One region of the Micromonospora sp. WMMC264 genome, then DNA from elsewhere that is predicted to be linked to it. Evidence: predicted binding sites of a transcription regulator. Region 1 holds the regulator's gene; the other holds the start of a gene.
The links. Region 1 encodes HrcA, which represses chaperone genes, less so after heat shock. Its sites were predicted from a motif close to GGTTNGCACNCTCNNNNNGAGNGTGCNAACC; they were not measured.
Positions count from the first base shown of each region.

Region 2: a site for HrcA is predicted at 1,385-1,415, ahead of groES (co-chaperone GroES). Genes of this name have one in related genera too.

Region 1 is NZ_CP114907.1:454,356-465,145, reverse strand. It holds gene O7542_RS02175 (16S rRNA (uracil(1498)-N(3))-methyltransferase) at 1-713, opposite strand, end outside; gene dnaJ (molecular chaperone DnaJ) at 715-1,860, opposite strand; gene hrcA (heat-inducible transcriptional repressor HrcA) at 1,934-2,956, opposite strand; gene O7542_RS02160 (DUF4870 domain-containing protein) at 3,190-3,834, shown strand; gene hemW (radical SAM family heme chaperone HemW) at 3,874-5,097, opposite strand; gene O7542_RS02150 (enoyl-CoA hydratase-related protein) at 5,117-5,902, shown strand; gene O7542_RS02145 (hypothetical protein) at 6,052-6,912, shown strand; gene O7542_RS02140 (carbohydrate ABC transporter permease) at 6,927-7,760, opposite strand; gene O7542_RS02135 (sugar ABC transporter permease) at 7,757-8,743, opposite strand; gene O7542_RS02130 (sugar ABC transporter substrate-binding protein) at 8,740-10,032, opposite strand; gene O7542_RS02125 (transglycosylase) at 10,255-10,539, opposite strand; gene O7542_RS02120 (GlsB/YeaQ/YmgE family stress response membrane protein) at 10,790-10,790, opposite strand, start outside.
Region 2 is NZ_CP114907.1:6,626,349-6,637,138, reverse strand. It holds gene groL (chaperonin GroEL) at 1-867, opposite strand, end outside; gene groES (co-chaperone GroES) at 938-1,252, opposite strand; gene O7542_RS29780 (methyltransferase domain-containing protein) at 1,509-2,741, shown strand; gene ybaK (Cys-tRNA(Pro) deacylase) at 2,796-3,275, shown strand; gene O7542_RS29770 (substrate-binding domain-containing protein) at 3,480-4,583, shown strand; gene O7542_RS29765 (ATP-binding cassette domain-containing protein) at 4,687-5,499, shown strand; gene O7542_RS29760 (ABC transporter permease) at 5,496-6,755, shown strand; gene O7542_RS29755 (ROK family protein) at 6,787-7,962, shown strand; gene O7542_RS29750 (DUF4142 domain-containing protein) at 8,061-8,798, shown strand; gene O7542_RS29745 (hypothetical protein) at 8,812-9,066, opposite strand; gene tsaD (tRNA (adenosine(37)-N6)-threonylcarbamoyltransferase complex transferase subunit TsaD) at 9,083-10,129, opposite strand; gene rimI (ribosomal protein S18-alanine N-acetyltransferase) at 10,135-10,578, opposite strand; gene tsaB (tRNA (adenosine(37)-N6)-threonylcarbamoyltransferase complex dimerization subunit type 1 TsaB) at 10,575-10,790, opposite strand, start outside.

The DNA.
Region 1 (10,790 bases):
GCCAGGACTGTCAGGGCGGCCACGCCCGCTGTGGACGTACGCAGCACCGACGGGCCCAGGCGGACCGTGCGGGCGCCCGCCTCGGCGAACGTGGCCAGCTCGTGGTCGGCGATGCCGCCCTCCGGGCCGACCACCAGGACGATCTCCCCGGCCGTCGGCAGGTCGACTGTGGTCAGCCGGTCCTGCGCGCCCTCGTGCAGCACGAACGCGGCGGCCGCGCCGGCGATCCGGCGGGCCACCGTGGCGGTCGACTCGTCCGGGGCGCCGGCCACCACCGGCAGCCACGGGCGGCGGGCCTGCTTGGCCGCCTCCCGGGCGGTGGCCACCCACTTCTGCCGGGCCCGTACGCCCCGGTCGCCGCGCCACTGCGCCACCGAGCGGGACGCCGCCCACGGCACGATCTCGTCCACCCCGACCTCGGTCATCGCCTGCACGGCGAGTTCACCCCGGTCGCCCTTGGCGATGCCCTGCACCACGACGAGCCGCGGGACGGGCGCGTCCGCGTACCCCCGGCTGGTGACGCGCAGGTCGAGCGTGCCCCGGCCGACGGCGGTGACCACCGCGGCGGCGGTGCCGCCCCGGCCGTCGGCGAGCAGCAGCTCCTCGCCGGCCCGCAGCCGCTGCACGGTGGCCGCGTGGTGGCCCTCCGGGCCGTCCAGCGTCAGCGTGTCACCGGTGGGCAGCGCCTCGACCAGGAACAGCGGGGCGGACACCTCAGGCGTGCCCGTTGAAGGCGTCGCGCATCCGGGAGAAGAAGCCGCCCTGCTTGGTCAGCTCGGCGACCTCCTCGCCGCGGGTCTTGGCGAAGTCGCGCAGCATCCGCTCCTGGTCGGCGTCGAGCTTGGTCGGGGTACGCACGTCCAGGTGCACGTAGAGGTCACCCCGGCCGGTGCCGCGCAGGTGCGGTACGCCCCGGGCGCGCAGCCGCAGCGTGCTGCCGGGCTGGGTGCCGGGCTTGACGTCGACGGTCTCCTCGCTGTCCAGCGTCTTGATGGTCAGCCGGGTGCCGAGCGCGGCGGCGGTCATCGGCACCGTCACCCGGCAGTGCAGGTCGTCGCCCTTGCGGGAGTAGACGTCGTGCGGCCGCTCGTGGATCTCCACGTAGAGGTCGCCGGCGGTGCCGCCGCCCGGGCCGACCTCGCCCTGCTGGGCCAGGCGGATCCGCATGCCGTCCTCGACGCCGGCCGGGATCTTGACGGTCAGCGAGCGGCGGGTACGCACCCGGCCCTCACCGGCGCAGGTCGGGCAGGCATGCGGGATGGTGGTGCCGTAGCCCTGGCAGACGGTGCACGGCCGGGCGGAGACCACCTGGCCGAGGAACGTGCGCTGCACCGACTGCACCTCGCCCCGGCCGGCGCACGCCTCGCAGGTGGCCAGGTGGGTACCGGCTGCGGTGCCGGCGCCGGAGCAGGTGGTGCAGAGCACCGCGGTGTCGACGGTGATCGGCGCCTCGACGCCGAACGCGGTCTCGTTGAGGTCCAGTTCCAGGCGCAGGATCGCGTCCGCGCCGGGCCGGGTGCGCGGCCGGGGTCCCCGGCTGCCGCCCGCCGCGCCGCCGAAGAACGCGTCCATGATGTCCTGGAAGCCGACGAACGGACCGGCGCCGCCGGGCCCGCCCGGGCCGCCCATGCCACCGCCGCCGGGGGCGAGCGGGTCGCCGCCGAGGTCGACGATCTGCCGTTTCCGGTCGTCCGAGAGGACCTCGTACGCGGCGTTGATGTCCTTGAACTTCTCCTGGGCCTCCGGGTCCGGATTGACGTCCGGGTGGTACTGCCGCGCCAGCTTGCGGTAGGCGCGCTTGATCTCGTCGTCGGAGGCTTCCCGGCTCACGCCGAGAATGCCGTAGTAGTCCCTGGCCACTGCGTTAGGTGTCCTCATGTTCGTCTCGCGTCGCTCCGGTCGTCGGCCGCAACCGGCCGTCGGCCCTGACTGGTCAGTTCTGGGCCAGCAGTTCGCCCACGTAGCGTGCCACGGCCCTCACCATGGCGATATTGCCGGGGTAGTCCATCCGGGTCGGCCCGAGCACGCCGAGCCCACCGACGATGGTGCTGCCCGGTCCGTAGCCGGTGCTGACCACCGAGGCGGCCCGCAGGTTGTCGAACTCGTTCTCGTCGCCGATCAGCACGCGGGTGGTGCTCGGCTCGGTCTCGCCGATCAGTTTGAGCAGCACTACCTCTTCTTCGAGCGCCTCCAGGATCGGCCGCAGCGAGCCCTGGAAGTCGAGCAGGCCGCCCCGGGTGAGGTTGGCCTGGCCGGCCAGCGCGAGGCGCTCCTCGTGCCGTTCCACGAGCGTCTCCAGCAGCACCGTGGACAGCGTGGTCATGGCCGGGCGCAGGTGCGGCGCGGACTCGTCCACCAGGGCCTGCACCAGCGGCGGCGTCTCGGAGAGCTGGCTGCCGACGAGCTTCTCGTTCACCAGCCGGCGCAGGTCGGTCACGTCGTCGGCGGGAACCGGGGCGGGCAGCTCGACGAGCCGCTGCTCGACCCGGCCGGTGTCGGCGATCATGACGACCATCAGCCGGGTGGTGGAGATCGGCACGAGTTCCAGGTGACGCACCTTGGACCGGGCCAGGCTCGGGTACTGCACCACGGCGACCTGCCGGGTGAGCTGGGCGAGCAGCCGGACCGTGCGGTGCACCACGTCGTCCAGGTCGACCGCGCCGACCAGGAAGCGCTCGATGGCGCGGCGCTCGGCGGGGCTGAGCGGCTTGACCCGGGAGAGCCGGTCCACGAAGAGGCGGTAGCCGCGGTCGGTGGGCACCCGGCCGGCGCTGGTGTGCGGCTGCCGGATGTAGCCCTCCTCCTCCAGCACCGCCATGTCGTTGCGCACCGTCGCCGGGGAGACGCCGAGCTGGTGCCGCTCGACCAGGGCCTTGCTGCCCACCGGCTCCTGCGTGGCGACGTAGTCCTCGACGATCGCGCGCAGCACGGCAAGTTTGCGGTCGTCGAGACCCATGTCCCCACCTCCTGACACACCTCGGCCGGGCCGGCACGCGGCATCCGCCGGGCGGCTGGCACTCGACTGTAGCGAGTGCCAGTCTACGTCGGCACCCCCACCGACGCGATGATCGCCTGACGGACCTGCGGTGCGGCCCACCACACCGCGCGGCACGCCAGGGCCGAACAGCCGGTCACGCTCGGTCTGTGTCGCCCTGGTGCGACTTGCCCGCTGGCCCTACCGTGACCTCCATGACTGAACCTCCTCGCCCTCCCGGAGCAGGGGACTCCGGCCCCCAGCCCGACCCGTCGGCGCCCTACGGCTCCGGCGAGCCGCCCACCGCTCCACTGTCCGGCGCGCCGGGCGCGGGCGGGTATCCCCCGCCCGGTGACTATCCGCCCCCGGGCGGCTACCCGCCCCCCGGTGCCCAGCCTCCGCCGGGCGGCTACCCGCCCCCTGGTGGTTACCCCCCGCCGGCCGGCGCGCCGGGCTACGGCGCCGGTGGCGGCTATCCCGGCGGTGGCGGCTACGGCCCGGCCGGGTACGCCAACAACGACGAGAAGACCTGGGCCCTGGTGGCGCACTTCGGTGGCGCCGCGGGCGTCATCATCGGTGGCGGTCTGCTCGGCTGGGTCGCCCCGCTGATCGCGATGATGACCCGCGGCCAGCAGTCGCCGACCGTACGCGCCCACGCGGTCGCGGCGCTGAACTTCCAGATCACCTGGACCATCGCCAGCGTCCTCGCCTGGGTGATCACGGTCATCACCTGCGGGATCCTGTTCTTCGTCCCGATGCTGGTCTGGCTGGTGCCGCTGATCTTCGGGATCATCGGCGGGGTCAAGGCCAACGAGGGTGTGCTCTACCGCTACCCGATGACCTACAACTTCGTGAAGTGACACCGCCGGCCGGCCGAGGGGGCGGCCGGCCGGCGCCGGTCACGGCAGCAGGTCGCGTACCACCGCGTCGGCCAGCAGCCGTCCGCGCAGCGTCAGCACCACAAGCCCCCGCGCGTACGCCCCGGCGTCGAGCAGCCCGGCGTCCCGGGCCCGCTCGGCGCCAGCCCGGCCGGGCTCGTCCAGCACGTCCAGCGGCAGCCCGGAGGCGAGCCGCACCCGCAGCATCACGTCCTCCATGTGCTGCTCGTCCGCGCTGAGCACCTCCCGGGCCAGTGCCGGCGAGGCGCCCTCGGCCAGCCGCGCCGCGTACGCGCTCGGGTGCTTGACGTTCCACCAGCGCACGCCGCCGACGTGGCTGTGCGCCCCCGGGCCCAGGCCCCACCAGTCGGCGCCGGTCCAGTAGAGCAGGTTGTGCCGGCACGCCGCCGCCGCCGAGCGGGCCCAGTTCGACACCTCGTACCAGGAGAAGCCGGCCGCGCCGAGCGCCGCCTCCGCGGCCAGGTAGCGGTCCGCCGCCACGTCGTCGGAGGGGTACGGCAGCTCGCCCCGGCGCATCCGCGCGGCCAGCCGGGTGCCGTCCTCCACGATCAGGGCGTACGCGCTGACGTGGTCCACCCCGGCGTCGACGACCTGGGCCAGCGAGGCGGCGAAGTCGTCTGCCGTCTCGCCCGGCGTGCCGTAGATCAGGTCCAGGTTCACGTGCTCGAACCCGGCGTCGCGCGCCTCCAGCGCGGCGGCGGTGGCCCGGCCCGCGCTGTGCCGCCGGTCCAACACCGCGAGCACCCCGGGTGCGGCGGACTGCATGCCCAGCGAGATCCGGGTGTAGCCGGCCGCCCGCAGCGTCTTGAGCGACTCCGGGGTCACCGACTCCGGGTTGGCCTCGGTGGTCACCTCCGCGTCGGCGGCCAGCCCCCAGACGCGGTCGATGCCGTCGAGGATCCGGGCCAGGTCGTCGGCGGGCAGCAGGGTCGGCGTGCCGCCGCCGACGAAGACGGTGTCGACCCGCTGCGGCGGCGAGTCGCCCAGCACCCGGGCGGCCAGCGCCAGCTCGGCCAGCACCGAGTCGGCGTACGTCTCCCGGCTCGCCCCGCCGCCCAGCTCGGAGGCGGTGTACGTGTTGAAGTCGCAGTAACCGCACCGGCTGGCGCAGAACGGCACGTGGACGTACACGCCGAAGCCGCGCGCGCCGACGGCGCGACGGGCGGTGGCGGGCAGCGATCCGTCGCGCGGGACGGGTTCGCCTTCTGGAAGGACGCCGGGCATGGCCACTAGTGTGCCCGGCATGACCTCTCCGGACGCTCTCGTGCGAGTCGCCACGGCCCGTGGGGTGACCACCCTCACCCTGGACAGCCCGCACAACCGCAACGCGCTCTCCACGCCCCTGATGACCCAGCTGCTGGCCGGGCTCGCCGACGCGGTCGCCGACGACGCGGTACGCGCGATCGTGCTCGACCACACCGGCCCGGTCTTCTGCTCCGGCGCCGACCTGAAGGAGACCGCCGCCGCGTACGCCAGCGGCACGGTGCCCGCCGGGATGCTCGGCGACGTGCTGGTGGCGGTGCGGGAGTGCCCGAAGCCGGTGGTCGCGAAGGTCGCCGGGCCGGCCCGGGCCGGTGGGCTGGGCCTGATCGCCGCCGCCGACCTGGCGGTCTGCGCGCAGGAGGCGACGTTCGCGTTCACCGAGGTGCGGATCGGGGTGATCCCGGCGGTGATCTCGGCGACCGTGCTGCCCCGGCTGGACCAGCGGGCCGCCGCCGAGCTGTACCTGACCGGCGACACGTTCGACGGCCGCCGCGCCGCCGAGGTCGGCCTGGTCACCGCCGCGGTGCCGGCCGGCGAGCTGGACGCCGCCGTCGAGCGTTACTGCGCCTCGCTGGTCAGGGGCGCGCCGGGGGCGCTGGCCGGGGCGAAGGAGCTGCTGCGCCGGCCCGCCGCGACTGACCTGCGGGCCGAGATCGCCGAGTTGGCGGCGCTGTCCACCGGGTACTTCCTCTCCGACGAGGGGCGTGAGGGCGTCATGGCGTTCCGGGAGAAGCGTCCCGCCGCCTGGGTGCCCGCCGGAGACTGAGGTGCGCGGCGGGGCCCGGCTGGTCACCTTCGGTGGTGGCGGGCCCCGCGCGGCGGCACGGCGCCGGTCACGTGCTGGCGGGACGGCCACTCGGCCGAGACGCGGCGGCGCGGGGCCGACGTACGCTTGGCGGACTGTCGGGACAGGGGGTGCGGGTGCGGACGCGAGCGGCGATCGTGGCATCTGGTGTTGCGGTGTGCGTACTGGCGCTGCTCGCGGTCTATGTCGTGACCAAGCAGTTCGGCGAGCACCTGCGGCTCCCCCTGGCCAGCCGGACCTGCACGGTGCAGGCCGACGGCGAGGTGGTGCTCGGCGCCGACCAGATGGCGAACGCGGCGACCATCGCGGCCATCGGCATGCAGCGCCGGATGCCCGAGCGGGCGGTGGTGGTGGCGCTGGCGACCGCGTACCAGGAGTCGCACCTGCGCAACATCGCGCACGGCGACCGCGACTCGCTCGGCCTGTTCCAGCAGCGCCCGAGCCAGGGCTGGGGCACCCCGGAGCAGGTCCAGGACCCGCGGTACGCGGCGAACAAGTTCTACGCCGCGCTGAAGAAGGTCAAGGGCTGGGAGCGGATGCGGGTCACCGACGCCGCCCAGCGGGTGCAGCGGTCGGCCTTCCCCGAGGCGTACGAGAAGTGGGCCGACGAGTCGGAGGTCCTGACCCGCGCGTTGCTCGGCCACGCGACCGGCGCGGTGGCCTGCACGGTGAGTTCGCCGCCGACGATGCGCGGGCCGGCCGCCGCCAGCGCCGTGCTGGAGAGCCTGTCGCTGGACTGGGGGCTGCCCCGGCTGGCCACGGCGACGGACCTGACCGCGCTCACCGTGCCGGCGGGCGACGACCGCAACGGCTGGCGGTACGCGCACTGGCTGGTCTCGCACGCCGACGACCACGGCGTGAAGAAGGTCCGCTTCGGCAACCTGGAGTGGACCGCCGAGCAGGGCTCCTGGGCCCGGGTGAAGGGCGACCCGGCCACCGAGGTACGCGCCGAGGTGTTCGCCGCGGCCTGACCGGCCCGCCGCCCTCAGCCCTTCACAGCTCCCGCGACCAGGCCGGAGACCATCCGGCGCTGCACCAGCAGGAAGAAGACGATCACCGGCAGGGTGAACAGCGTGGACGCGGCCATCACCGAGCCCCAGGCGGTGTCGTCGCGGCCGAAGAAGAACGTCATCGCCACCGGCAGCGTGTACTTCTGCTGGTCGTTGATGAAGGTCAGCGCGAAGATCAGCTCGTTCCAGGCGGTGATGAACGAGAAGATGCTGGTGGCGACCAGGCCGGGCGCGACCAGCGGGAACAGCACCTTGCGGAACGTCTGGGCCCGGCTGGCGCCGTCGATGGCGGCGGCCTCCTCCAGTTCCTTCGGCACCGCGGCGACGAAGCCGCGCAGCATCCAGACCGCGAACGGCAGCGAGAAGCCGAGGTACGTGAGGATCAGGCTGGGCAGCGTGTTGTAGAGACCGAGCCGCTGGATCATCAGGAACAGCGGGATGACCAGCGCCTCCAGCGGGATCATCTGCACCACCAGCAGCATGATCAGGAACGTAGTGCGCAGCTTGAACCGGAACCGGGCCACGGCTGTCGCGGCGAGCAGGGCGACCAGCCCGCTCAGCAGCACCGTGGCCCCCGCGACGAGCACGCTGTTGAGGAAGAAGTCGGTGAACGTCACGCCCGGGATCAGGTTGCCGGTGAGGATCTCCCGGTAGTGCTCCAGCGTCGGCTCGGCCGGCACCGGCCGGGGCGTGGACGAGAAGATCTCCCGGTTGGGCTTCAGCGACGTCGCCACCATCCAGTAGACCGGGAACGCGGCGAAGAGCGCGACCAGCAGGCCCGCGCCGTTGAGGGCGATCTTCTTCATCATTCGTCCTCCTGCCGCAGCACCATGCGGACGTACAGGGCGGTCACCACGAGCAGGATCACGGTGAGGATCACGGCGATGGCGGAGCCGAGGCCGTACTTCGGCGGCGGTGAAAACGCCTCCGCGTACGAGTAGATCGACAGCATGAACGTCGACCGGTCCTGGGTGCCGCCGGCCAGCACGAACTGCTGGGTGAAGACCTTGAAGTCCCAGATCGTGGAGAGCACCACGAGGATGCCGAAGACCGGCCGCAGGATCGGGAACGTCACCTTCCAGAACACCTTCCACGGGCCGGCGCCGTCGACCCGGGCCGCCTCCTGCAACTCCGTCGGCACGCTCTTGAGCCCGGCCAGCACGCTCACCGCGATGAACGGGAACGAGTGCCAGACCACCACGAGCGTCAGGATGGCGAAGAACAGCAGCGGGTCGTTGAACCAGCCGTACCCGGTCCAGTCGCTGCGCCCGAACAGCGCCGTGGACAGCCCGTCCGGGAGCTTGTTGAACAGCCACGTGACCAGGCCGCTCGTGTCGTCGAAGATCCACTTCCAGACGATCGTGCCGGTCAGCGCCGGGGTGGCCCAGGCGAGCATCACGCAGCTCGCCACGAACGTGGCCATCTTCTTGCCCAGGCGGTTGAGCAGCAGCCCGACCAGCGTGCCGAGGACCATCGTGAGCGCCACGTTGGCGACCGCGAACAGCACCGTGTTGCGCAGCACCGTACGGAAGAACGGGTCGCCGAGGATCTGCGCGTAGTTGGCCAGGCCGATCCACGGCCACTCGCGGTCGCCGCGCAGCTGCCGGACGCTGTCCAGCTTGTGGAAGGACATCCACACGACCTGGCCGAGCGGCCAGAGCAGCAGCACGGCGATGATCGCCAGGCAGGGCAGGAGCAGCAGGTACGGAAGGTGGTCCACCCGGCGACGGCGCCGCCGCGCGGGGGTCTCCCGCGCGGCGGCCTCGCCGGTGGCCTCGGTCAGCGTGGTCACTTGGCGTTGAGGATGCTTTCGATCTCGGTGGCCGCGTCGGCGGTGGCCTTCTCGACCGTCTTCTGGCCCTTGATGACCGAGCTGTTCATCGCCTGGGTCACCGTCTTGGTCCGGCTGACCTCGACCCACTTCGGGGTGAGCGGGGTCAGCTTGGTGTTCTGGATGGCCGTGGCGAACGCGGCCATCACCTTGTCGTTGGCGTAGTCACCGCTGCTGACCAGGTCCTGGTAGACCGGGAAGAACCCGAGGCTGCTGGCGAACTCCTTGTCCTTCTGCTTGCTCAGCAGCACGGTCATGTAGTCCCAGGCCAGCGCCGCCCGCTCGCTGTCCTTCCAGATGGCGATGTCGGAGCCACCGGCGAACGCCGGGGCGGCCTTGCCGTCCGGGCCGGGGATCGGGAACGTGCCCCAGACCTTCTCGATGTCCGGGTTGTCCTTCTTCATCGCGCCGCCCTGCCAGCTACCGGCGAACGCCATCGCGGCCTTGCCGGTGGCGAACTGGGTACGGGCGTCGACCTCGTTCCACCCGGCGGCGGCCGGCGGGGCGACCTTGTGCACTGTCACCAGGTCGGTCCAGAACTTGACCGCCTTCTGCGCCTCGGGGGTGTTGTAGCCGGACTTCCAGGCGTCCCCCTCCTTGGTGGCGATCTCCGCGCCGGCACTCCAGAGGAAGGAGTAGAACGGCAGCTCGGAGTTGCCGGGCAGGGCGATGCCGTAGGTGCCGGGCTTCTTGGCCTGCACGGCCTTCGCGGCGGCGACCATCTCGTCCCAGGTCGTCGGCGGCTTCACGCCGGCCTCGGCGAACCAGTCGGTGCGGTAGTAGACGGCGCGCACGCCGGCGTACCACGGCACGCCGTACTGCTTGCCGTCGAGCTGAGCGTTCTTGACCAGGTCGGGCAGGATGTCCTTGCCCTCGGACCAGGCGTTGAACTTGTCCGAGACGTCGGCCAGGGCCTCCTGAGCGGCCCAGCCCTGGGTCTCGGTGTTGCCCAGCTCGGTGACGTCCGGGCCCTCGCCACCGGCGAGCGCGGCCTGGAACTTCTTCGGCGCCTCGAGCCAGGGGATGTACTGCACCACCACGTCGGTCTCGGGGTGCTTCTTCTTGAACTCCGCCTCGACGCTGTCGAGGAACGCGGTCTGGGCGTCGCCGCCCTCACCCATCATCCACACAGTGAGCTTGCTGTTGTCGGCGGCCTTGTCGTCGTCGCCGGAGCCACCGCACGCGGTCAGCACCAACGCGGCCGACGCCACGATGGCGGTGACCGGAGCCAGCCGCTTCCACCTGTTCACGCCATATCTCCCTCAGGGCCGTTTGGCACTAACCTTCTCCGCCGCACCTTAGTAGGAAAATTTCCTTTACAACAGGGGGTGTTCGTGACGGAGGGCACAGGCGACCGTATCGCAGCCGGGGCCCGGCCGACATCGATGCCGTCCGGGCAGTTCAGAGCCCACGAACGCCGACGGGCGCCCGGCCGGTGAGGCCGGGCGCCCGTCGAGGCGCGTGGTGCGGGGTCAGTAGCGCGAGACGCCGCGGCGACGGCCGACACCGGCCACCAGGGCCACGCCGATCGCGGCGAACAGCACCTGCAGCATCAGCTCGCGCCAGTCGATGCCGGCGGTCTCGGCGAAGCCGGAGGCCCGGGCGACGAGCGTGCCCAGAAGCGCGGCGCCGACGCCGATCAGCATGTGCAGCCACATGGGCATGTTCTGCCGGCCCGGCACGACCAGCCGGCCCAGCGCGCCGACGATCAGACCAACGACCAGCGCCGTGATGATGCCCCAAACGGTGAGCTCCATGGTCGCCCTCCTCCTTAAGATCCGGTCACACGTTTTTGTGTGGTTACTGTCGTGATCGCTAAGTTCCCGACCGCCCGGAAATCCAAACCGACTCCGATGACGAATTGTTCAGACGTACCCTGACCTGCTGCTTCTCCCCGAAACCCGGCGCGGCGGGCGGGCCCGGCACACCGACGGGGTTCAATGCGCCGAATACGCCGACGGGTGCCCGGCCGATGCGGCCGGGCACCCGTCGAGGCGCGTGATGCGAT
Region 2 (10,790 bases), 620 kb from region 1:
GTCCTGGAGCATCGCCTTGCGGCGGTCGCCGAAGCCGGGGGCCTTGACCGCGCAGACCTTGACGGTCTTGCGCAGCGCGTTGACCACGAGCGTCGACAGGGCCTGACCCTCGACGTCCTCGGCGACGATGAGCAGCGGCTTGTTGTTCTGGAGAACCTTCTCCAGCAGCGGCAGCAGCTCCTCGATCGCCGAGATCTTCTGCGTGGTGATCAGGATGTACGGGTCCTCCAGGACCGCCTCCTGCGCCTCCAGGTCGGTGACGAAGTTCGGCGAGATGAAGCCCTTGTCGAACTGCAGCCCCTCGGTCACCTCCAGCTCGGTGACGAGCGCGGAGCCCTCCTCGACGGTGATGACGCCGTCGCGGCCGACCTTCTCCATCGCCTCGGCGATCAGCTCACCGATCGCGGAGTCCTGCGCGGAGACGGTCGCGACGTGCGCGATCGACTCCTTGCCGGCGACCTCGACGGCCTTGCCGAGCAGCGCCTCGGAGACCTTGGCGGCCGCCGCGTCGATGCCCCGCTTCAGGCCGGTCGGGTTGGCGCCGGCGGCCACGTTGCGCAGGCCCTCGCGGACCATGGCCTGGGCCAGCACGGTGGCGGTGGTGGTCCCGTCGCCGGCGACGTCGTTCGTCTTGGTCGCCACCTCCTTGACCAGCTGCGCGCCGAGGTTCTCGTACGGGTTGGTGAGCTCGATCTCCTTGGCGATGGTCACGCCGTCGTTGGTGATCGTGGGCGCACCGAACTTCTTGTCCAGGACGACGTTGCGCCCGCGCGGGCCGAGGGTGACCTTGACCGCGTCCGCGAGGGCGTTGACACCGTGCTCGAGCAGGTGCCGGGCGTCGTCCGAGAAGCTGAGGATCTTCGCCATCAGTATCCCTTCGAAGCGACGTTGCCCCGGCCCGGCGAGCCGGACCGGGGCAACGACACTGATCGGTTGCTTACTTCTCGATGACCGCGAGGACGTCGCGGGCGGAGAGCACCAGGTACTCCTCGCCGGCGTACTTGACCTCGGTGCCGCCGTACTTCGAGTAGAGGACGGTGTCGCCGACCTTCACGTCGATCGGCACGCGGTTGCCCTTGTCGTCGATCCGGCCCGGGCCGACAGCGAGGACGGTGCCCTCCTGCGGCTTCTCCTTGGCGGTGTCGGGGATCACGATGCCCGAGGCGGTGGTGGTCTCGGCCTCGTTCGCCTGGACCACGATGCGGTCCTCGAGCGGCTTGATCGCAACCTTGGTCGCGGTAGTCACGGGCATACCCTCCCGGGTACTTGGTGTCGTTGCCGGCCGGCGTGCCGACCAGCGTCAATCTGCCACATGCCACCGGGCGGGGCCGTCGTCGCGGGTGCCGGTCCGCCTGGCGCTCAACCCCCGGGCACGAGGCTCGGGCGTTGGCACCCTCAGGGTGAGAGTGCTAATCGCAGGTTATTCCTCGGCTAGCACTCCGTCAAGGAGAGTGCCAACGCGCGTCGCCCTCCGTGTCGCGCCGGAACCGGCCCGGGAGAATGGGCGCGTGGATCTCGACCTGCTCGCCGTGCTGCGTACCCCCGAGGGGTCGGCGGCGCTCGCCGCGGCCGGGCGGGTGGCCGGCGGCGACCCGCTGGCGGCGGCGGCCGCGCTGCGCTCGGCCGGGATTCCGGGCGACCTCGCCGCCGCCGCGCTGACCCAGGCCGAGCTGCGCCGCCGGGCGGCAGGCAAGTTCGGCGCGACGGCGGCCGGGATGTTCCTCACCCGGCCCGGGCTGGAGCAGGCCACCCGCGGGGTGGTCGCCGGCCGCCGGGCCGCACGGCTGCGCGCCGCGGGCGTGACCACGCTGGCCGACCTGGGTTGCGGCCTGGGCGCCGACGCGCTCGCCGCCGCCCGCGCCGGCATCCGGGTGTACGCGGTGGAGGCCGACCCGCTGACCGCCGCGATGGCCGCCGCGAACGCCGAGGCGGCCGGGCTCGCCGATCTGGTGACAGTCGAGTGCGGCGACGCCACGGAGTTCGACGTGAGCCGCGTCGACGGCGCGTTCTGCGATCCGGCGCGGCGACGGGCCGGCACCGGGCGGCGCGTCTTCGACCCGAACTCCTACTCCCCGCCGTGGGACTTCGTCACCGGTCTCGCCGCGCGGGTGCCGCGCACAGTGGTGAAGGTCGCGCCGGGGCTGGACCACGCGCTGATCCCGGCGGGCGCCGAGGCGGAGTGGGTGAGCGTGGACGGCGACCTGGTCGAGGCCGCGCTCTGGTGCGGCGAGCTGGCCGGCGTACCGCGCCGCGCCACCCTGCTGCGCGAGAAGGAAGGGCCCCTTCTTAACGCCTCCGGTAGTAAAAGGGTCCCTTCCTATCACCTCACCGGCACGGGCGCGCAGGAAGCGGAGGTGGGGCCGGTCCGGCGCTTCCTCTACGACCCGGACCCGGCGGTGGTGCGCGCGCACCTGGTCGCCGAGCTGGCCGCCGACCTCGACGCCACGCTCGCCGACCCGTCGATCGCCTACCTGTACGCCGACGTGGCCCGGCCCACCCCGTTCGCCCGCTGCCTGGAGATCACCGACGTGCTGCCGTTCTCGCTGAAGCGGCTGCGCGCCCTGCTGCGGGAACGCCGGGTCGGCCGGGTGGAGATCCGCAAGCGCGGGTCGGCGCTGGAGCCGGAGAAGCTGCGCCGTGACCTGCGGCTGTCCGGCGAGGCGGCGGCCGACCTGGTGCTGACCCGGGTGGCGGGCGACCCCACGGTGCTCGTGTGCCGGCCGGTTCCGGTCGGCGGCTGACCCGGCTCACGTTTCCAGCTCGCGGTGTCGCGGCGCGCGGGTTAGCTTGAGCCCGTGGCGGGCCCTGGCACTCCGGCGATCGCGTTGCTGAGCAAGCGGAAGATCGCCCACAGCATCCACCCGTACGACGTCTCGCCGGACGCGCCGAACTACGGCGCGCTCGTGGCCGCGGCGCTCGGGGTGGCACCGGACCGGGTGTTCAAGTCGCTGGTCACCGAGGTCGACGGCGGGCTGACGGTGGCGGTGGTGCCGGTGACCGGCGAGCTGGACCTGAAGGCGCTGGCCGCCGCGATGGGCGGCAAGCGCGCGGTGATGGCGGACCGGGCGGTGGCCGAGCGGGCGACCGGGTACGTGCGGGGCGGCATCAGTCCGCTCGGCCAACGTAAGCGGCTACCGACAGTCGTCGACTCCTCGGCGCTGGCGCACCCGACCGTGTACGTGTCGGCGGGCCGCCGGGGATTGCAGGTGCAGCTCACGCCGACGGATCTGGTGGCGCTCACCGGGGCGGCCACGGCATCGATCGCCGCCACCTGAGCGGGCTCGTGACGGTACGTGTGGGAGCGTTCCCGGAGCACGCTCTCCCAGCGGTGTCTCGCGGGTGACAACCGCGTTGCTGAATTGTTACCGCCGCCAACAAACTTCTGACCTCGGCAGTCTTGCGGCGCATGGGAGGCGGGGAATACATTGCCGGACACAACAAAACATCACCACTCCCCCACCTCCGAAAGGACCCTGCACATGCGCAAGGGCTTCCTCACCTTCGCGGCCGTCGGTCTCCTCGCGACCGGCAGCATGGCCGCCTGCGGTGACAACGGCGGTTCTTCCGACGAGGCCGGCGGCTCCAACGCCAAGAAGCCGAAGATCGGCGTGATCCTGCCGGACAGCAAGTCCTCCGCCCGCTGGGAGGGCGCGGACCGCAAGTACCTCAAGGCGGCGTTCGACGCGGCCGGCGTCGACTCCGACATCCAGAACGCGCAGAACGACAAGACCGCGTTCCAGACCATCGCCGACCAGATGATCACCAGCGGCGTCAACGTCCTGATGATCGTCAACCTGGACTCCGGCACCGGCAAGGCCGTGCTCGACAAGGCCAAGTCGCAGGGCGTCGCGACCATCGACTACGACCGGCTGACCCTGGGCGGCTCCGCCCAGTACTACGTCAGCTTCGACAACGAGGCCGTCGGCAAGCTCCAGGGCGAAGGCCTGAGCAAGTGCCTGACCGACAAGGGCGTCAAGAACCCGTCGATCGCGTACCTCAACGGCTCGCCGACCGACAACAACGCCACCCTGTTCAAGAACGGGTACGACTCGGTGCTCAAGCCGAAGTTCGACTCGAAGGAGTACACCAAGGTCGCCGACGACCCGGTGCCGGCCTGGGACAACGCGCAGGCCGCCACGATCTTCGAGCAGCAGATGACCAAGGCCGGCGGCAAGATCGACGGCGTGCTCGCCGCCAACGACGGTCTCGGCAACGCGGCCATCTCGGTGCTGAAGAAGAACAAGCTCAACGGCAAGGTCCCGGTGACCGGTCAGGACGCCACCAAGGAGGGCCTGCAGAACATCCTCGCCGGTGACCAGTGCATGACCGTCTACAAGGCGGTCAAGAAGGAGGCGGACGCCGCCGCCGAGCTGGCCATCGCGCTCGCCAAGGGTGAGCGGAAGGACACCGGCCAGACGGTCAAGGACCCGGAGGGCAACCGGGACGTGCCGGCCGTGCTGCTGGAGCCCAAGGCCATCTTCAAGGACAACGTCAAGGACGTCGTGGCCGACGGCTACGTCACCAAGGAAGAACTCTGCACCGGTGCCTTCGCGAAGCTCTGCACCGACGCCGGCGTGAGCTGACCCACCCGCCTCAGGCGGCGCCGCCCGGCACGGGTTCTCCCGTGCCGGGCGGCGCCCGCGCCGGACGGGATCCGAGACCTCCCTCCGCCCAAAGGAGAACCCCGTGTCCGCAACCCCCCTGCTGGAGCTACGCGGGATCGACAAGAGCTTCGGTCCCGTCCAGGTGCTGCGCGACGTCGCCTTCGCCGCGCACCCCGGCGAGGTGACCGCGCTCGTCGGTGACAACGGCGCCGGCAAGTCGACCCTGGTCAAGTGCATCAGCGGCATCCACCCCACCGACGCCGGCGAGTTCCTCTTCGACGGCCGGCCGGTGACCATCAACAGCCCCCGGGACGCCGCCGCGCTCGGGATCGAGGTCGTCTACCAGGATCTCGCGCTCTGCGACAACCTCGACATCGTGCAGAACATGTTCCTCGGCCGGGAGAAGCGCAGCGGCATCGTGCTCGACGAGCCGACCATGGAGCAGATGGCCGCCGAGACGCTCGCCGGCCTGAGCGTGCGCACCGTGAAGTCGCTGCGCCAGCACGTGGCCAGCCTCTCCGGCGGCCAGCGGCAGACCGTCGCCATCGCCAAGGCCGTGCTCTGGAACAGCCGGCTGGTCATCCTGGACGAGCCGACCGCCGCGCTCGGCGTCGCGCAGACCGCCCAGGTGCTGGAGCTGGTGCGCCGGCTGGCCGACAACGGCCTGGCCGTGGTGCTCATCTCGCACAACATGAACGACGTCTTCGCCGTCTCCGACCGGATCGCCGCGCTCTACCTCGGCCAGATGGTCGCCCAGGTGAAGACCACCGACATCACCCACTCGCAGGTGGTCGAGCTGATCACCGCCGGCCGATCCGGCGGCCTCGGCCTCACCGGCGAGCCGGGCGGCAACGGCGCCGCGCCCGCCGACACCACCCCAGGAGCCATCCGATGACCGCCATCGTCGTGAAGAAGGAAGGCCCGGCCGGCGTCGCGCCGACACCGACCCTGAACAGCCACGTGAACAACTACTGGCGCCGGGTACGCGGCGGCGACATCGGCGCGCTCCCCGCGGTGGTCATGCTCGTGGCGCTGGCGGTGGGCTTCTCGATCGCCCGCCCGTCGTTCTTCACCGCCGGCAACCTGGCGAACCTGTTCACCCAGGGCGCGGCGGTCACGCTCATCGCCATGGGCCTGGTCTTCGTCCTGCTGCTCGGCGAGATCGACCTCTCCGCCGGCTTCGCCAGCGGCGTCTGCGCCGCGATCCTGGCCAACGTGGTCACCGTGCTCGGCTACCCCTGGTACGTGGCGGTGCTCGCCGCCGTCGTCACCGGTCTGGTGATCGGCACCGTGCTGGGCCTGCTGGTCGCCAAGGTCGGCATCCCGTCCTTCGTGGTGACGCTCGCCGGCTTCCTCGCCTTCCAGGGTGTCGTGCTGACGCTGATGGACGAGGGCGCCAACATCGCGATCCGCGACGACGTGCTCGTCGCGATCGCCAACCGCAACCTCTCCCCGGCGCTGGGCTGGGCGCTCGCCGCGGTGGCCGTCGCCGGGTACGCGGCAGTGCAGTTGCTCCGGTACCGCAACCGGGCCGCCCGTGGACTGCTCACCGACCCGCTCACGGTGGTCGGCGCGCGGATCGCCGGCCTGGCCGTGATCCTCGGCGTGGCGGTCTACGTCCTCAACCTGGAGCGCAGCCGCAACGTGCTGATCACCTCGCTCAAGGGCGTGCCGATCGTGGTGCCGATCATCGCGGTGCTGCTGATCGTCTGGACGTTCGTGCTCCAGCGCACCAGCTACGGGCGGCACATCTACGCGGTCGGCGGCAACGCCGAGGCGGCCCGCCGGGCCGGCATCAACGTCGACCGGATCCGTATCTCCGTCTTCGTCATCTGCTCCTCGATGGCCGCCATCGGTGGCATCGTGGCCGCCAGCAGGGGCAACTCGGTCGACCCCAACACCGGGGGCAGTAACGTACTGCTCTACGCCGTCGGCGCGGCGGTGATCGGCGGCACCAGCCTCTTCGGCGGCAAGGGCCGGGTCCTCGACGCCGTGCTCGGAGGCGCGGTGGTCGCGGTCATCGACAACGGTATGGGACTGATGGGATACAGCTCGGGCGTCAAGTACGTGGTCACCGGCGTGGTGCTGCTCGCCGCGGCGACCATCGACGCGCTCTCGCGTCGGCGGGCCGCCGCGACCGGCAACCGCTGAGCAGGGGTACGGAAACACCATGGCAGTGGCAATGCGCGCGGGCCCCAGTCAGGACGAGATCCGTCGGCAGAACCTGGGCGCATTGCTCCGATACGTGCACGTCCACGGGGCCACCACCCGCGCCGAGCTGACCACCGCGCTCGGCCTCAACCGCAGCACCATCGGCGCGCTGACCGCGGACCTGGCCGGCGCCGGTCTGGTCAGCGAGGGGACGCCGAAGGAGACCGGCCGGGCCGGACGACCGTCACTCGTCGTCCGGCCCGAGTCGGGGCGGGTCTACGCGTACGCGTACAGCGTCGAGGTGGACCGGCTGCGGGCCGCGCGGGTCGGACTCGGCGGTGAGGTGCTCGACCGCCGGGAGATGGACCGGCCGCGCAACCTGGTCGCCGGGGAGGCCGCCCCGCTGCTCGCCGGCGCGGTCAAGGAGATGCACCAGTCGGTGCCGCCGGACGCGATCTGCGTCGGCGCCGGCGTGGCGGTGTGCGGCATGGTCCGCCGCGAGGACGGGCTGGTCCGGCTCAGCCCCACCACCGGCTGGGTGGACGAGCCGATCGGTGCGGCGCTCGCCGTCGAGCTGGGGATAGACGTACCGATCACGGTGGGCAACGTGGCCGACGTGGCCGCGTACGCCGAGCACGCCCGGGGCGCGGCGGTCGGCTGCGACAACGTCATCTACATCTACGGCGACGTCGGTGTGGGCGCGGGCATCATCGCGGGAGGGCGGCGGCTGAGGGGGCACGGCGGCTACGGCGGCGAGGTGGGCCACATGGTGGTGGTCCGCGACGGGGTGCGCTGCGACTGCGGCCGGCGCGGCTGCTGGGAGACCGAGATCGGCGAGCACGGGCTGCTGCGCGCCGCCGGCCGGTCCGAGGCGCGCGGCCGGGACGCGCTGCTGGCGGTCTTCGACGCCGCCGACCGGGGCGACGCCCGCGCGCAGACCGCGGTACGGCAGGCCGGCGACTGGCTCGGCTTCGGCGTCGCGAACCTGGTGAACATCTTCAACCCGGAGATGGTCATCTTCGGCGGCACCATGCGTGACCTCTACCTGGCCTCCGCCGCGCAGGTGCGCAGCCGGCTCAACTCCAACGGGCTGCCCGCGTGCCTGGAGCACGTGCGGCTGCGTACCCCGAAGCTGGGCGACGACGCGGCGCTGATCGGCGCCGCCGAGCTGGCGTTCGAACGACTCCTCGCCGATCCGCTGAACTGATCGGCCCGGTGATCCGTACCAGTGTGCGGACGGGCGGCCGGCTTGCGCGGCCGTCCACGACCCCGCGTACCGGTCCGGACCGAGGAGGCACCGCAACCATGGCATCGCTGGAATCCGCACGCCGCAAGCTGGCGCACCGGGTGGTACTGCTGCTCGCCGCGCTGGGCGCGGGGATCGGCGTCGTTCCCGGGACGGCGCAGGCCGCGCCCAACCCCGGCGTGCAGATGAACGCCGCCGACATGACGCTGCTCAACGGCGTACGGCTGGCCGGGCTGTGGGAGATGCCGGCCGGGCAGATGGCGGCCGAGAAGGGCCAGTCCGCCCGGGTACGCGAGGTCGGCGCGGAGATCGCCAAGCAGCACGCGGAGCTGGACCAGCTGGTGGTCGAGGCGGCCAACAAGCTCGGCGCCACCCTGCCGACGGATCCGACGGCAGAGCAGCAGGGGTGGCTGACCGAGATGCGGAACGCCACCGGTGCCCGGTTCGACCAGATCTTCGTCACCCGGCTGCGGGTCGCCCACGGCAAGATCTTTCCGGTGATCGGCGCGGTCCGGGCCAGCACCCGCGACCCGATCGTGCGGAAGCTGGCCGAGGACGCCAACAAGTTCGTCAACGACCACATGACCATGCTGGAGAGCACCGGGCTGGTGCGCTGGCAGCAGTTGCCGCCGGCCGCGCTGCCGCCCGCGCAGAGCGACTCGCTCGTCGCCGCCGCCCAGGCCAACGTGGGCAGCGGCGGTGGGCTCCAGGTCGGCACCGGCCTGGTGTGGGCGGTGTTCCTGATCGCGCTCGGCACCGGCGGGTACGCGACCTGGCGGCTGACCCGCCGCTCCTAGCGGGGCGGCGGCGTCAGCGGTCGACCTGGGCGAAGTCCCAGCTGTGCGGCGGGCGGGCGATCAGGCGCGCCGGTGGCTCGGGCAGTTCCCGGGGGTTGTTCCGCCACTTGGAGATGACCACGAGCCGGTGGTCGGTGGAGGAGAACACCTCGCTGGAGACGTGCATCGGGTCGTGCTCGAACTCGGGCAGCGCGGTCTCGCAGACCCAGGTGATCAGGTCGGCGAAGCCGTACGACTCGGCCTTGGCCTCCCACATCCGGACGATCATGTCGGTTCCTCCCCGCTCACACACTGACCACTGTCAGCGGCATCGCCGAGTCGGCCGGCAGGTCCAGCCGGCTCGGCGCGACGCCCGCGGCGACCAGGTGCGAGCCGAGCGCGGCCACCATCGCGCCGTTGTCCGTGCAGAGCTTCGGCCGGGGCGTACGCACCCGGATGCCGTACTTGCCGGCCCGCTGCTCGGCCATCGCCCGCAGGCGGGAGTTGGCTGCCACTCCGCCGCCGATCACCAGCGTGTCGATGCCGCTGGTGCGGCAGGCGTCGATCGCCTTGCCGACCAGCACGTCGCAGACCGCCTCCTGGAAGGACGCCGCCACGTCGGCGACCGGGACCGGCTCACCGGCCCGCTGCCGCGCCTCCACCCAGCGGGCCACCGCCGTCTTCAGGCCGGAGAAGGAGAAGTCGAACCGGTGTCCGACCAGGTCCTTCGCGGCGGTCAGCCCGCGCGGGAAGGCGATCGCCGCCGGGTCACCGGCACGTGCTTCGCGGTCGATGTACGGTCCGCCCGGGAACGGCAGCCCGAGCAGCCGGGCCACCTTGTCGAACGCCTCGCCGGCCGCGTCGTCGATGGTGGCGCCGAGCGGTACGACGTCGCGGGCCAGGTCGTCGACGCGCAGCAGCGAGGAGTGGCCGCCGGAGACCAGCAGCGCGATGGCGGGCTCGGGCAGCGGGCCGTGTTCGAGCGTGTCCACAGCGACGTGCGCGGCGAGGTGGTTCACGCCGTACACCGGCTTTTCCGCCGCGACCGCGTACCCCTTGGCGGCGGCGACCCCGACGAGCAGCGCGCCGGCCAGGCCCGGCCCGGAGGTCACGGCGATGGCGTCGATGTCGGCGATGGTGACGCCTGCCTCGCGCAGCGCCCGGTCCATGGTCGGCACGATCGCCTCCAGGTGGGCGCGGCTGGCCACCTCGGGCACCACGCCGCCGAACCGGGCGTGCTCCTCGACGCTGGAGGCGAGCGCGTCGGCGAGCAGCGTGTGCCCGCGCACGATGCCCACGCCGGTCTCGTCGCAGGAGGTCTCGATGCCGAGGATCAGTGGTTCGTCAGCCATGCGCGTCAGTCCTCGTTGCGCTGCATGACCAGCGCGTCGGTGTTGCTCGGTTGGTAGTAGCCGCGCCGTACGCCGATCGGCTCGAAGCCGTAGCCGGCGTAGAGCCGCTGCGCCGGGGCGTTGTCCGCGGCGACCTCCAGCAGCGTGCTGCGGACGCCGCGCCGGGCCGCCTCGGCGAGCAGCGCCTCCAGCAGCAGCCGGCCGATGCCCCGCCGCTGCGCGTCCCGGCGGACCGCGACGTTCTGCACCCACGCCTCGTCGGGCGGGTAGACGGCCAGCCCGGCGTAGCCGAGCACGGTGCCGTCGTCGTCGGTGGCGGCGAGATAGAAGTGGCCGTTGGCGAGTTCGTTCCAGAACATCGCCGCCGACCACTGCTCGGCGCCGAACAGGTCCGCCTCGATGGGCAGCACCTCCTCGACGTGCCACCAGCGGAACCGGCCCAGCCTCATGGCAGGACCGGCTTGTGGCCGGTGGCGGCGACCGCGTCCGGGCGGCGCAGGTAGAGCGGGGTGAGCGTCTCACCGGGCGCGCCCGCGCGGATCCGCGGCGCGGCGAGACGCGCCAGCGCCAGCGGGTCCGGGTAGCGCGGCTCGTCCCGCACCGGCAGGCCGAGCACGTCCGCGTACCGGTGCGCGCCGTCGCCCACCGCGACGGTGACCGC